DNA from 2 places in the Enterococcus gilvus ATCC BAA-350 genome. Region 2 is predicted to be linked to the other one. Evidence: riboswitches for the same ligand, from Rfam matches in the RefSeq annotation. Region 2 holds a riboswitch; the other holds the start of a gene.
What was found. Region 2 has a riboswitch for thiamine pyrophosphate ahead of thiT (energy-coupled thiamine transporter ThiT). Riboswitches for the same ligand answer to the same signal wherever they lie in the genome.

Region 1 (7,342 bases), 170 kb from region 2:
GATCAGCAACGCCTGTGTAAGCAAGGTGTCTTGTGCCTTCGCCGGCTCCAAAAAATTACGAGCTGTTTCCTGAAGCATATCTAACAATCGACTTCGCTCAATGCCTAGTTTTTCTCGCTGCCGCGCAAGCAGACGTTCAGGCTCGTACCGCGGGAGATAGCCTTGAAAGAAATAGATGCGGTTGTTGATCTGGGAAAGCTGATAACCTACCGCTTTCTCCTGCTGAATGGACAATCGCCTTGGCCGGTAATGGACAAGGATCATCTCACGGATGTACATATCTAAAAGAGCCGGCAGCAGCTTTTTGCTCCGCTGCAATTCATATCGATAAAACGTCTCTTCATCCAAAATCGCAAAGGACACCAAAAAGCTGTAAAACATCATCGGTTCATACTGGTTCAATTCAAAGGAACTGCGGCTGTTGTATAGGCGGATCAACGGCTCGATGCGTTGAAACAGCGCGTCCTTTTGAAAGAGCCGATACGTTGTTTTCAGCCGTGTCTGCTGTGTTTTCTTAGCAGACATGCGCTTCAAGCTGATCCCTAGCCAGCAGGCGATCTCGCTTTTGGACTCAGCAGAAAATTCCGTCTCTAGCGCACGCTCAAGTCCTCTAAAGAACAGCTGATTCTGATCGGATGCAACGAGGAAACGAGGCCGCATCCTAACTGGAAAATAGCTATAGATTTGAAAGTAGAAATACCGAATCTGTAATTCTTCCCCCTGCAAACGGCCATTTTTTATCCGAATATGAAATTCCGCAAGAACCTCATTCAGCTCGCGAAATTTACGAAACACGGAGGATTCGCTGGTCGCAAATTCCTGTGTGATCTGCGGGATCGTGAACGTTCGATGCAGCAGCATGTATTCCAACAGTTGAAATTTAAAGCTGTCTCTTACTAGCGTGGCCGTGATCCCCTCAAGCGTCGTTCTTCTTTCTAAGGCCAGTACCAGCGTAGTACCCTCTTTCGTGAGCGAGAAGCCCATGTTTAATTCTTTTCCTAAGTAGGAGAGCTCTTGGCTATACTGATCCAAGCTAGATTTTGACGAATGGATCGCTTCCGCCAGCACATTCGCAGACAGCCTGCCGCCAGATAAGACTAGATGATGGAGGATCGACAATTGCACTTGTTGATTCTTATCCAATAATTGTTCCATCCTCATCCTACTTCTCCCCTAAACCAGAGAATCCCAGTAACGGCGCACGAAAAGCTGGATGGAAGAAGCGTTCCTTCACTTGAAATCCATGAATCGTTTGCTGCTGTTGGATCGCTAGCGCGAATAGATCGAGTAAGGCGAAATCCATCCATTTTGAAACAAGCTGTACGCCTAGCAACACCTCTGTCTCTGCATCCCAAATCACCTTCAGCTTCATCTTTTCCTTTGAAACAGCCGCCACCGGCACGTCGACCTGCGCCATCTGGATTTCTTCAGGATACAATAAGGCTTCTTTCTCAAGTAAACCAACACTGCCGACAAAATAGCCAAACCATTGATTGCCGCTCACTCGCACGGTTCCAGGATCTTCTTCCGGCGTTCCAAGGATGTTCTGACTGGCGATGCTTGCTGTCCGAAGCGCGTTCGTGACCAATGACACGTAGAGTTCTTCCCCCGTCAGTTGGAACCTTACTTTGATGGTATCCCCGATCGCATAAATGTTCGGATCGGAGGTTTGCAAATAGGCGTTCACTTTCAGCGTGCCGTCATCGTTGCGGTCCAATGCCTGCCAAATGTGGTTGTCGGGACGCGTACTATTGGCCAACACGACCAAATCAACAGTCAGGTCCGATTCATCAAAACAGAGTCGGACGTGCCCCTCATTGGTTTCCTCCATTGATTCTACAAAGGTGCCCATATGGAGGTGGACGGCAGACTGGCGGATCGCCGTCTCGAGGGGCTGGATCATTTCTTCATCAAAATAGTGCCCCATCAGCATCGTGTCACTCTCAAACAAATGAATCTGCTTATCAGTTTGTGCAAAAGCATCCGCAAGCTCTAAGCCGACGTGTCCGCCACCGACGATCGCGACTGTCTCTAGCTCCTCCAGCTGCGTGAGAATGTCCGTGACATCCTGCTCGGTCTTACAGGTTTTGATTCTGGCTGACGGCACCTCTTCTTGTTGAAACGATTGCCGCGAACCGGTCGCGATCACCAGCCGATCAAACCCGATCGCTTCGCCAGTCGACAACTGGATTTGATGATCTGGCAAAAGACCGGTACAAGAAACACCCGTTCTTACGTGAATCCCCTGCGCCTCTAATTCCGCTCGTGTGATCCAGCGCAATTCGTCTACAGAGGTCGCTTTCCCCTGTAAAATCAGTGCCAAGCTGCCGGGCACGAAGCCCAATTCTGTTTGCTTTTCAATCACTAGGACCTCTGTTTCTGGTGCCCTCCGCTTTATTTCCACTGCCGCTTGGACACCGCCAAAGGAGCCTCCTACAATCACTACACGCATATGTTCCCTCTTTTCTTTAAATACTGATTTTCTAGTTCTTCCAGCATTGCATTTATTTCTTCACCCATGAATTCCTCATCTTCAATTATAAATCTTTGCCTCAAAGATCGCTATTTTAACCATTTGGTGACAGGAATAAAAAAAGCCCGTTGCCAGAAACGTTCTGACAACAGGCCTTTACTAAGATAGTCCTTTTTCTAAACAAGGGCGTCCTGAATTGAAATAGATTCTGTGATTTCCGCCCAATGATTCGTTGGGCCATGACCGTGTCCGACAAAAATCGGCTGACGAATGGCCGCCTGAATAAATCTCTTTCCGATGAGGATCGCTTCCTTCAGCTCCGTCCCCTTTGCAAGTTCTGCCGCGATACAGGCGGAGAAGGTATCCCCTGTGCCGTGGGTGCTCGCTGTTTCCACCCTTGGTGCACTCATCCAAAAGGCGTCTCCCGATGCCAGCAGAACAAAATCCGCCGCTTCTTTCTTCTGGCTATGACCACCCTTGACGACGACATTCTCCGTCCCGAAAGCCTGCAGCTTCTTCGCAGCAGCAACCATTTCCTGATCGGTCACGATCCGTTCACCAATGATCACCTCTGCCTCAGGCAAGTTCGGCGTCACGATCGTCGCCAGCGGCAATAATTGTTCATTGATCGTTTTTACCGCATCGCTTTGCAGCAAATGATGGCCGCCTTTTGCCACCATCACCGGGTCAACGATCAAGGGACCAAAATCGACTTGCTTCAGTTTTTTTACGACGGTCTCCACCCGTTCCACATCCGCTAACATCCCTGTCTTCGCGGCACCGATCGCAAAATCTGCCGCCAATGAATCAAATTGATCTTCGATAAACGCACTTGGGATCGCCATGCTGTTTTGTACGCCATACGTATTTTGCGCGGTCAGAGCCACGAAGATGCTCATCCCGAAGGCGTTGCGGGCTTGAAAGGTTTTAAGGTCTGCCTGCACGCCTGCGCCGCCGCCAGAATCCGAACCGGCGATCGTTACGACTTGCGGTGTTGCATTGATCATTTTTCTTCCTCCAATACATCCGTGATTTTTTGTTTCAGACGACGGACTTTCTGTCCGACAGCCTCCGCTAACATAATGTCGCTTACGATGGAGACGCCCGCGACCCCTGTTCCGCCAACAGCCGCCAAATTGCCTTCCTTGATCCCGCCGATCGCCACACTTGGGATCGTCGTTGCGTCATTGATCGCTTTCACTGTTTCCAATCCCGTCAGCGGCGTCTCCTTGGTCTTCGTTGGAAAAATCGCCCCGATCCCTAAATAATCTGCGCCTGCCTGTTCCGCCTCCACTCCCCGCGCCACCGTCTTCGCTGAAACACCTAAGATTTTTTCCGGACCGATCAGCGATCGAACGACCGCCACCGGCAGCTCGTCATCTCCGATGTGTACCCCCGCTGCGTCAACGGCTAGACAAATATCCACCCGATCGTTGATGATCAACGGAACCTGATACGCGTCGGTGATTGCTTTGACCTTTAACGCCAGGTCATAAAATGCCCCCGTCAGCAACTCCTTCTCCCGCAATTGAACAAGAGTCACGCCATTCTTACAGGCCTCTTCCACCACCGCTAAAAATTTCGTGTCGCTGAAATCATAATGCCCAGTCACCAAGTACAACGTTAGATCCATTGCTTTTCCCATCCTTTGATCTCCCTCCACCATTCTTTTTCCATTTGTAATGAAAGCTGGTTCAGTGTTTCCTGTCGAAAAGCAGCTAAGCCCTTCCCATCGGCTGCCTGCTCTCCGCAAAGATTGAAGTAACTGACCGCTGCGATGACGGCTTCAGGCGTGTCCACACCGCTTCCCAACAAAGCCGCGATCAACGCCCCCACCACGTCCCCCGTGCCCGTAAACCGATCCAGTTCAGGGACTCCGTTCGTCAACCGCCACGTTCGTTGTTGATCCACGAGAATGTCTTGACTACCAGTCGCCAAGAAAGTGGTTTGCGGGTACGCTTTCGTCGCTCGCTGCAACGCTTCGACCAATTCTTCTAACGCTTCTTCTCCTTGATCCAGCGCGCTGCCATCCACTCCGCGGGCATGGCTTGGAAGCTGGCAAAAGTTTCGCAGCTCCGAAATATTGCCCTTTACGACCGTTGGGTTTTCTGCAACTAGCTGCTGCCCGACACCATTCCGCAGCTCGCTGATGCCAAAGCCCACAAGGTCCACGACGGTCGGTTTTTCCTGCTTTCTTGCACTTGCCGCTGCCGCCGTCAGACTTGCTGCGCGCTGCTCCGACAAATGTCCTATGTTCAGCAGCAGACTGTCCGTCTGCTGAAACAAGGCGTCAAACTCTCTTGGATCAGCCGCCATGATCGGTTTCGCTCCCACATAAAGCAGCGCATTCGCCACCGTCTCACAGGTGACCTCATTGGTAATACAATGGACTAACGGAGCACGCTTCAAAGGAAATACGTTTGAGACTTTTCGTTTGATCATCCAATCATCCTTTCATTGGCAAATAACCGCTGCCACCGTTTGAAAATCGTTGTCTCCTTTAACTTCACCAGTACAACAAAGGCGATCGCAGCGCCGATCACCGTCGCGCCTAAAAACCTCGGCGTGTAGATCAGCCAGTACAAGTCGCTCTGACTGCCCGTGAAACAGACCATTACGGGATACGACAGCAGCGAGCCTATGATTCCGGTGCCAACTATTTCCCCCAGCATCGACCAATACACCTTTTTTCCGAAACGATAAAACACCCCAGCAAAGAACGCCCCAAATACCGCCCCTGTCAGCGCTAAAGGGGGAATCCCCAACAGCGTCATGCGAATCAATCCGCATACCAGCGCCATCATAGTGCCATAAAAGGGTCCCAATAAAACACCCGCGAGGATGTTCATCACACTGGACATCGGCGCCATGCCCTCGATCCGCATCAACGGTGATAAGACGACATCTAGTGCGATCATCAATGCTAAAAGCGTCAATTTATGGATTTTATTTTTTTCCACGGCAAATACCCTCCTTTTTTCAAGAAACAAAAGGAGGGTGTACAAAAAGACAGAAAAACCCAACCAAAAGAAAATGGTCGGGTGCACGTCGTAAATTCGCTACATTTCCCTGCGACAGTCTTAACTGCATCAGGTTCCATGGGTATAATCTCAGCAATACAGCACCCCAAATGTTTCTCTTCAATTGGTTAGAGTATAACATACTTTTTTTAAAGCAACTAGCTTATAATGGAAAGGAAGCCTTCGAGCACGTCGAAGCGACGCTTATAGCCAACGAAAAAAGAAAGGAGACGCCTATGTCGAAACCCGATTTTTCTGCGATCCATCACGTGGCGATCATTGTGTCCGATTATCAAAAAGCCCGCCATTTTTACGTCGATATTCTCGGTCTGCCGATCCTGCGGGAACATTACCGGCCTGAACGGCACGACTACAAGCTGGATCTGCAATTGAAGGACGCGGAATTGGAGCTTTTTGCTGTCCAAGATCCGCCGAACCGCCCAAGCTTCCCAGAAGCGGCCGGCTTGCGTCATCTTGCCTTCAAAACCGAGGACATCGAAGCGACAGTGGCCTATTTGGCTAGTGAAGGGGTCGTCTGCGAACCGTTGCGCACCGATGATTTCACTGGCGAGAAAATGACCTTCTTCTTTGATCCTGACGGTCTGCCGCTAGAATTGCATGAATAAAAAAGAGGTGCCGCTGCATACGGGCACCTCTTTTTTACGCGTTCTCCACTGGGTATTTGATCGCGTTTTTCTTTAATTTTTCGCTGATGATCTCGTCAATATCAAAGTCTAGATTGTCCGCCATCATATAAGAATAGATCAGCACATCTGCCAATTCCTCTTTCAGCCGCTCAGTTTGGGTCCGGGCTTCTTCAGAATCCTTCCATTGAAACAGCTCCAATAATTCGGCTGCTTCTAAGCAGATAGACAGCGCGAGATCCTTTTCATTATGGAACGGGCGCCAATTGCGATCATCGCGAAATTGATTGATTTTCTCCATACTGTTCATAGTCGACCTTCTTTCGCTTCTATTCTATCACAGAAAGAAGGCTTCGTTTTTCCTCCAGCTCGGTGATCATCTCCTGTATCCACCGCGTACTCTGCCTTGTTAAAAAGGGATCGATCACTACCACTGGATAGTCCTGGGGCAACCCTTCCGCCGAACCCGTCGTGATCAAACAATCATAATTTTTCAATTCATTGCGCAGCTGCGGGTTTCCCCCGGATAATGTTTCAAAATGCAGAATGATAAAATTTCCATATATAGCGTCTGAAATTTGCTTGGCCAAAAAGCTTTCCTCAGTTGGCGTTAGATCAGACAGCAGCAGCACCTGCAGCAACGGCTCTTGGTTCGCCAGCCATTCCATGCTTCGCTCTTCTGTCGTCACCAATAAGTATGTATAGTTCCGCAAAAAATCTTCTTCTTGATACATCTGGTATTTTTCCGTAAATCGCTGAACAAGTTCCTTTACCCGTTCCACGCCGCGACTATAAACCTTCGATACCTCTGTTAAAAACACCGTTCGATTGCGCCATAGCAAGCAAACATACTGACCTGCCGGATCATAAAGGTAAAATTCGTTCGACAAGACGGTCGCCAGATTGATCCGACTTTGCTTGTCCAAGCGGTACCCTAGCATTTTGTTGTACGCCCCCACCAATTCATAGTGACGACTGAATAATTGCTGATACTTTTCATTGTCTGACATTGCAAGCGCACGATGAGGACTGCTGAATACGACCGAATCCGAAAAGAGCAGCCACAGCCCGTCGCGAACCAGCTCCGGCGACAGCTCGACCTCCGCGCCCTCATGGACCGCCTGCTTCAAGTGCTGATAATACGGGCCTTTCGGCAACTCCAAGCCTTCTGTCCGCAAGTGATCGACCGGATACCGATGACCATT
Region 2 (7,342 bases):
TCACGGGTGTGGCGGGATTTTGATCGACTGGCTGCTGGCTGGAGCGGAGCAGCCGCCGATTACAGTCGCGGCACAATTGTTTCGTTTTGCTAAGGACATCGAGTTCTTTGCGTATCGACTCTATGAAAAAGACTGGAATGAGCGTTAGGCTCAGTCCAGTCCGTTGACGATATGAGTAATTGGTTCTTTTTTCGAAAGAGCGATCGCATTTTTTGCGACAATTTCTGCCATCTGGTCTCGTGCTTCTACACTGGCATTGCCAATATGAGGCGTTAAGACGACATTCGATAATTCCTTCAGCCCTTCAGTAACCTTCGGCTCAAATTCATAGACATCCAAAGCAGCTCCAGCGATTTGCTTGTCGTTTAATGCTTGTAGCAAGGCAGCTTCATCAATGAGCGGTCCGCGAGCGGCGTTGATCAAGAATGCGCTGTTCTTCATCTGTTTAAAGGTCTCGCTTGTTAAAAGATGGTGTGTTTCTTTCGTTAACGGTGCATGAAGCGTTAGAATATCTGCTTGGCGTATGACGTCCTCTTGTGAAGCGAACGTTGCCTGCAAGTCATTTTCTAGTTCAGGCGTTAAGGGGTGTCGTTGGCTATAGACGATTTTCATGCCAAAAGCAGTCATCATAGTAGCTAACGCTTGTCCGATTTGGCCCATTCCGATGATCCCTAATGTCTTGTCTTTTAATTCATGGCCCAAGAAGAAGAGAGGCGCCCACCCATCAAAACCTTTGTCGTGCATCAAACGGTCGCCCTCAACGATGCGGCGAGACAAGGCAATGATCAATCCGGCAGTCAGCTCAGCAGTTGCGTTAGTAGAGACGACAGGCGTATTTGTTACATAGATATTTTTTTCTTTTGCATAATCGGTATCGATATTGTTGAATCCTGCACCGAAGTTTGCGATCAATTTTAAGTTTGGAGCGGCATCTATGACGTCGCGATCAAGTTGTGTGGATAGCGGACAGATCAATACCTCACAATCGGCGACCTGTTGGATCAATTCTTTTTTAGTGATCAACCCAGTGCCTTCATAGACCTTATAATCAAGTGCTGCTTTTTTTAATAATGTTGTGCCAAGCTCAGGAAGTTTGGCGGAAAGATAAATTTTACTCATTTACGATCCCCCGTTTCATTTCTATAAATTGACTATAGCACAGGAGGAATGACATGAAAAAGATTCTATTTGTTTGTATGGGAAATATTTGCCGTTCGCCAATGGCAGAAGCAATTTTTCGAGACGCGCTTCAAAAAGAAGGAAACGGCACCTTCGAAGTTGACTCAGCAGCAACGAGCCGTTGGGAAGTGGGAAATCCGCCTCATCATGGAACACAGCAGCTATTGGCGGAGCACTCGATTTCCACCAAAGGAATGCGCGCACGTCAAGTGACGACGAATGATTTTTATACGGCGGATTATATTATAGGGATGGATCGAGAAAACGTCAGCGACCTTCAGACAATGGCGCCTGAAGGGACAAATGATAAGATCTATCTTTACTTGGATCGTGTCTCTGGATATGCAGGAAAAGATATTCCAGACCCTTGGTACACCGGGGATTTTGAAGAAACGTACCAATTGATTCAAAAAGGTTTAAATGAATGGTTAACTTTTTTTGAAATGGACTAGATTCCTTGTTTTTTCCTAGAAATTTAAGTAAAATCATACTACGTAATCATGCTCTTGATAGGAGGAAGCTGAATGACTAAAAACGAGAAACCTAAAAAGAATTTAATCAAGCTGTTTTCTAATTCATCGTATCGTTTCATCTCGGATTTTTTGAATGATTCTGCTGAAAAACGTGCGCAAGAGCAAGCAAATGAGAACATTTTTCTTAAACTAAAAATGGCGGCCTTACAAAATAGTTTAGTGGTCATTCAAGTGCAAGATGAAAAAGACGAAGAAAAATTTCAAACAATCTCTGGTTGGTTGCCTAAAGTGGTAACGAATGATTCGATTGTTATTCGAACACAGGACAATCAGTTAGTGATGTTGACGATCGATCGCATTAAAAAGGTGACGACGTTGTCCCCAAGCGGCGATCAAGAGAGCATTTCACGTTAAAAGTATTGTATACCTTTACGGGCATGCAGACATCTGATATACTTTGAGGGAACAAAAAAAGAATAATACTTTCACAAAGGGGAGCCTTCGGGCTGAGATTGAGATTACTCTAAACCCTGGTACCTGTTTCGGTTATTCGAGCGTAGGAATTGTGATGAAGTAAGATTATTACTTCTCCTTTGTGGACTGTATGTTCAAAAGGAGGAGTTTTTTTATGCATAACAAAACAAGAATAATGATTGAAGGAACGATTGTGGCGGCGTTGGCATTCATGCTGTCTCTGATCCCAACGACGATCGGCAGTAGTTTCACCCTATCGTTGGGGATGATCCCAATGACTCTGTTTGCCTTGCGTCGTGGAGTGAAGCCTGCGCTGCTGTCTGCATTTATTTGGGGAATCCTGCATTTTCCGGCAGGTGATGTGTATTTCTTAAGTGTTATTCAAGTGTTGATCGAATACCCGATCGCGTTTACGTTTGCTGGATTTGCGGGACTTTATGCCAAGAAGGTACAGCAAGCATTGCTGGCTGAAGATACAAAAGGGGCACGTAAAAATATTATTTTAGGTGCTTTCGCTGGAACGGGAGCGAGATTCTTTTGGCATTTTATCGCCGGTGTGGTTTTCTGGGGGAGTTATGCGTTATGGGGAATGAATCCTTGGATATTCTCGTTTATCATGAACGGGGTCAGCGGCTTAGTTACAGCTATCGTGACGGCGATTGTAGCAGTTCTAGTAGCGGAAAAAGTTCCGCAGCTGTATTTACCGAAAGATGGAATCTTGGTTCGCAAACAAAGTGAATAATAAAAAAGAAGCATTTGTCTGCCGGACAAATGCTTCTTTTATCTAAATGAGAAGACAGGATCATCATTTTCTACATCCAAGGACCACTGTTGTTTCGATGTGTCATAACTGATCTCTGCAATTTGTTGATCTTTTTTATAATTCTTAGGACTGCGCCGCCATCCCTTTTCATCAGATAAAAATATAGGGATTCGGTAGGTTTTATTTTTTAATTCAGATAAATTAAAGCAGAAAATGGCTCCTTCTTGCAAAATAGGGTACAATTCCTTCAATAGTTCCCCATCCAATGGGGCGACAGAAGAACCTTTACGGAAAAACGACCGGCGATCATTGACTTTTTCCAAAACGATCCGAGTTAACTTGCTAGCTAGGATGCGGTAAAATTCATCTAAATAGCGATAGTAGATACGCATGGTTTCATTGCCTAAGTTGAAATAGACAAAATTGTTTTGTAATTTATAAAAAAAGGGAGAATGCAGATGCGTCCGCATATGACCAAAATAAAGCAATTCAGAAATTTCTAATGGAGTGAGTTCTTTTAACATCGCAAGATCATTAAAATCGATCCATTTGGTTCCCTTTGAGTTAGTAAAGACTTTATTAGCGAAAAATTGCTGTACTTGTTCAGGGCTAGTGACGACCTTTAAACCTGTATGGGGTTCGTATTCTCCAGCTTCTGCAACGGGATCCAGCAATAACAAATGTTTTGGCTGATGAACGATTCCTTCAACAAAATCAGCGGGTGAAAAACCTTTTGAGAGAACAGCATTACTTGTGGAATCGATGTAAGCAAATAACGTATCTGGCACAAATTTTCACCCTTTCTAATAGTTGTCACAATCATTTTAACCCAATAATAAAAAAAAAGCTCGTATCTTTTATTTTAAAATTAGATTACAAACCCCTTAAAAACTGCAACACTATCGCACCTTTTTAACATTTAAAATGATTTTAATAAATAACGAATCCCTAATGCAATTATTTCTTTTTTTAATTTTTTTTGTAGTAAGTGAAAGTAGTATCACCGGTTCTAAAAGAGTATGATATGATTAGCGGGAGAATGCAGGAGGCTTGTGATGAAGAAAAAAAGAAATTGGATCCTTAATATTTTTCTTTTCTTATTACTTTTAGTAGGTTTGGCTTTGATTTTCAATAATCAGATCAAGTATTTTTTGATGCAGCATAATGGCGAACGTTATGCCGTGTCCCAACTCGATCAAGCTGAAATCGATAAAAATATGCAAAAAGAAGAGACGTTTGATTTTGATGCTGTACAGCCAGTCAGCACAGAAGCCGTGCTGCAAGCACAGTTGAGTAACAAGCGCTTGCCTGTGATCGGCGGGATTGCGATCCCTTCTGTAGAGATCAATCTGCCTATTTTTAAAGGCTTATCCAATGAAGTCCTCTTTTATGGTGCAGGAACCTTGTCTCCTGACCAAAAAATGGGCGAAGGAAATTATGCATTAGCCAGCCACCGTGCGGATCGGCCTGGCCTATTGTTTACACCACTTGATAGCATCAAAGAAGGCGATTTGATCTATCTAACCGATCTACACAATATTTATACCTACAAAACGACGTTGAAAGTCCGCGTGCAGCCGACAGAAGTAAAATATTTAGATGTGCATCCAGACAAACAACAAGTCACCTTGATTACTTGTGGCGAGATCGAGGGCGTTACACGGATTATTGTTCAAGGAGAGCTGACGGCGATCACACCGACAAAAAATGCGACAGATACGATGCTCAAAGCCTTTGAAATGGAACAACGAACATATTAAAAATAAAGCGTGGCAGAACAATCAGGTTCTGTTGCGCTTTTTGTTGCAGTAAAATTTCTGCTATACTGGACACAGACACTGAATGTATCAGTCACAACAGTAATCAAGGAGGCCTAGATGACGCTCAAAAGGATGTACGTTTCGGATCTATTAGCGAGTTGGAAAGTGTTCCAGCAATCACATTTGCTTTTTCCTTTCTATCCCTCTCACGGACAAGCGCGTTCAGAATTTTTTGCTGCTGTCAGACGCGGGGAAGGGTATTGGGTTCAGCGTGATTCTCAATGGCTGTTAATAGAGAAAGTCGATGCCGGAGAGACTTGGCGAATCACTAACTTGTTGATTTCAACTGAAATGGACTGGCAGACCGCTTTTCAATTATTAGAAACGACAGCCCGTCAAATGTTCAAACGATCCATACAATTGAAGCTTGAGGCAAACTTGGTTATTCAGCAATGGTTAGTGACGCAAGGGTATCATTTCAATGAAGGTATCTGGCAGAAAGAATTGGTCTATCATACAGGACTTGTCTTAGGTGGCGGCGGTGCGCGTGGTGCCTATCAAATCGGTGTTTGGAAAGCGCTATTGGAGAAAAACATTCAATTTGAAGTGATTACGGGTACGTCAGTCGGAGGGTTAAATGGCGCATTGATTGCCCAAGGGGACTATGATCAGGCCTTCTCTCTATGGAAAGAAATTGAAACGGACAAGGTTTTAGATATTACCTTTAAAGAGGTGGAGATACTGGATTTTTCCGCGCAGGTCGACCAATTGCGAACCTTTATTCGAACCTCTTTAAAACAAAAAGGACTCTCTTCCGAGCCGCTTAGAAGGTTGCTGGAGGAACGGTTGGATCCGAAAAAGATTCAGATGGGTTGCCCATTTTCTATCGTGACAACAAAAGTTCCGGCTTTTCAGGAAGTCATTGTTTCGTTGAATGATTGCCCCAAAGAAGAGATTATTGACTGGCTGCTAGCTTCTTCCGCCTTTTTCCCCATGATGGCAATGGCAAAATTAAAGGGTGAGTTCTATGTAGACGGGGGCTATCGCAACAATTTACCCGTGGATATCGCTTTGAGAGAGCCGATTACTGAGGTGATCATAGTAGATGTTCATGGTCCTGGACTAGATAGGAAATATCGGTTGTCAGACGGAATTGCTGAGCTATACTTGGCCAGTCCGTGGAGTTTGGGAGATTTATTATTGTTTCATAGTGATCGTTCGTCAGAAAATATTGATCTGGGCTATTTAGAGGCTAAACGAGCATTTGGAGAGTTGCAAGGCTATCGTTACTTTTTTGAGGACCGTGCTGATTTTGAAACGCTAACAAAAAACTTTTTACGCAGTGTTAAAAAAGCATTTCCAATTGACGCAGCGTCTCTTTATCCAGAACTGCAAAAATATTTTCGACAAAGTATCCCGGTAGAGATGCTAAGCTTAGCCTTCTTGGAATTCTTTGCCTATTGGGTAAAGGTACCACCAGTGAGAGTCTATACCCCGGAAGAATTTATCGAGATCCTCTTGCAGCAATTTGAGATGCCAGTCAAAGGGACGATCCCGTTCTCTGTCCAAGAGCAGATTGAAGATTTTATTGAGAATCATAATGTGTTTTCAGATTATTACCACGTGCTGCAACTGTATCAGAGAAAAGGCGCCTTTAAATCTTTTTATCACCGTTGGCCGATTCCGACGCTGCTAGCACTTTTTTTAAACTATATACGTGAAGGTTCTATTTAATCGTTTTTTACCTATAACAATAAGGAAAATACGGAATACATATAAATTTGGAGGAATTACAATGGCAGAATTTAATTATGAGATCGTGGAAGAAATCGCTGTGCTGTCGGAAAATCCGAAGGGCTGGCGCAAAGAGCTGAACTTAGTGAGCTGGAATGAACGCCCGCCAAAATTTGATTTGCGTGATTGGGCGCCTGACCATGAGAAAATGGGAAAAGGTGTTACATTAAGCAATGAAGAATTTGCTATTTTGAAAGAGACGCTCGCAAATATGTAGCGAAGGAAAGGAAAAAAGCGCATGAAAAGTATGACTGGATACGGACAAGCGGCTAAAACGAACGAAGCCTATGAGTTAACGATTGAGTTAAAAAGTGTCAACAATCGCTTCTTAGATTTGCAGATTCGGATGCCCAAAGAATTGAATCCCTTTGAAGCGTTGATCCGCAAAGCCGCAAAAGAGAAAATTCAACGTGGTCGGGTGGATGTATTCATTAACATGGCTCCCCTAAAAAGCGGCAATAAGAAAGTTTCAGTAAACTGGGAACTGCTAAACCAATTAGTTACTGAGCTTCAAATAGGTGGAAAAGAACATTTTGGTGTTGTCGATTTTCCAGTAGAGCAGGTGCTGGTGAAGGCGATGGAACAATCCGATTTTGTGACCTTGGTAGATCAGCCGACGGAAAAAGACACGTTAGAAGAATTGGTCCAAACGGTTGCTAGTGAAGCCTTTACGCAGCTGGCGGCTAGCCGAGAACATGAAGGATCAGGGATTCAAAAGGTGCTGGCAGACTACAATAAGCAAGTTCAAGCATTGGTGACAAAGCTGAACGGGTTTGTGACCGAATACGAAGCCGATTTTCAGCAGCGTTATCAAGCGAAGCTGGAGGAATACTTAGGCAATACGGTTGACCAAGATCGATTGCTGACAGAATTAGCAATTTTATTGGAACGTGGCGATA

Region 1: another riboswitch for thiamine pyrophosphate. It lies ahead of thiW (energy coupling factor transporter S component ThiW); the one in region 2 lies ahead of thiT (energy-coupled thiamine transporter ThiT).

The regions. Positions count from the first base shown of each region.
Region 1 is NZ_ASWH01000001.1:2,970,117-2,977,458, forward strand. Features, by position in the region: gene I592_RS14735 (helix-turn-helix domain-containing protein) at 1-1,161, opposite strand, end outside; gene I592_RS14740 (FAD-dependent oxidoreductase) at 1,163-2,452, opposite strand; gene thiD (bifunctional hydroxymethylpyrimidine kinase/phosphomethylpyrimidine kinase) at 2,650-3,480, opposite strand; gene thiE (thiamine phosphate synthase) at 3,477-4,118, opposite strand; gene thiM (hydroxyethylthiazole kinase) at 4,097-4,915, opposite strand; gene thiW (energy coupling factor transporter S component ThiW) at 4,912-5,391, opposite strand; TPP riboswitch at 5,523-5,612, opposite strand; gene gloA2 (SMU1112c/YaeR family gloxylase I-like metalloprotein) at 5,730-6,119, shown strand; gene I592_RS14770 (nucleotide pyrophosphohydrolase) at 6,154-6,447, opposite strand; gene I592_RS14775 (AcpB/EbpR/MafR family transcriptional regulator) at 6,467-7,342, opposite strand, start outside.
Region 2 is NZ_ASWH01000001.1:2,796,176-2,803,517, reverse strand. Features, by position in the region: gene I592_RS13895 (TetR/AcrR family transcriptional regulator) at 1-148, shown strand, start outside; gene I592_RS13890 (2-hydroxyacid dehydrogenase family protein) at 151-1,119, opposite strand; gene I592_RS13885 (low molecular weight protein-tyrosine-phosphatase) at 1,173-1,631, shown strand; gene I592_RS13880 (hypothetical protein) at 1,704-2,066, shown strand; TPP riboswitch at 2,134-2,232, shown strand; gene thiT (energy-coupled thiamine transporter ThiT) at 2,281-2,868, shown strand; gene I592_RS13870 (hypothetical protein) at 2,907-3,677, opposite strand; gene I592_RS13865 (class A sortase) at 3,945-4,649, shown strand; gene I592_RS13860 (patatin-like phospholipase family protein) at 4,767-6,383, shown strand; gene I592_RS13855 (YdbC family protein) at 6,445-6,660, shown strand; gene I592_RS13850 (YicC/YloC family endoribonuclease) at 6,682-7,342, shown strand, end outside.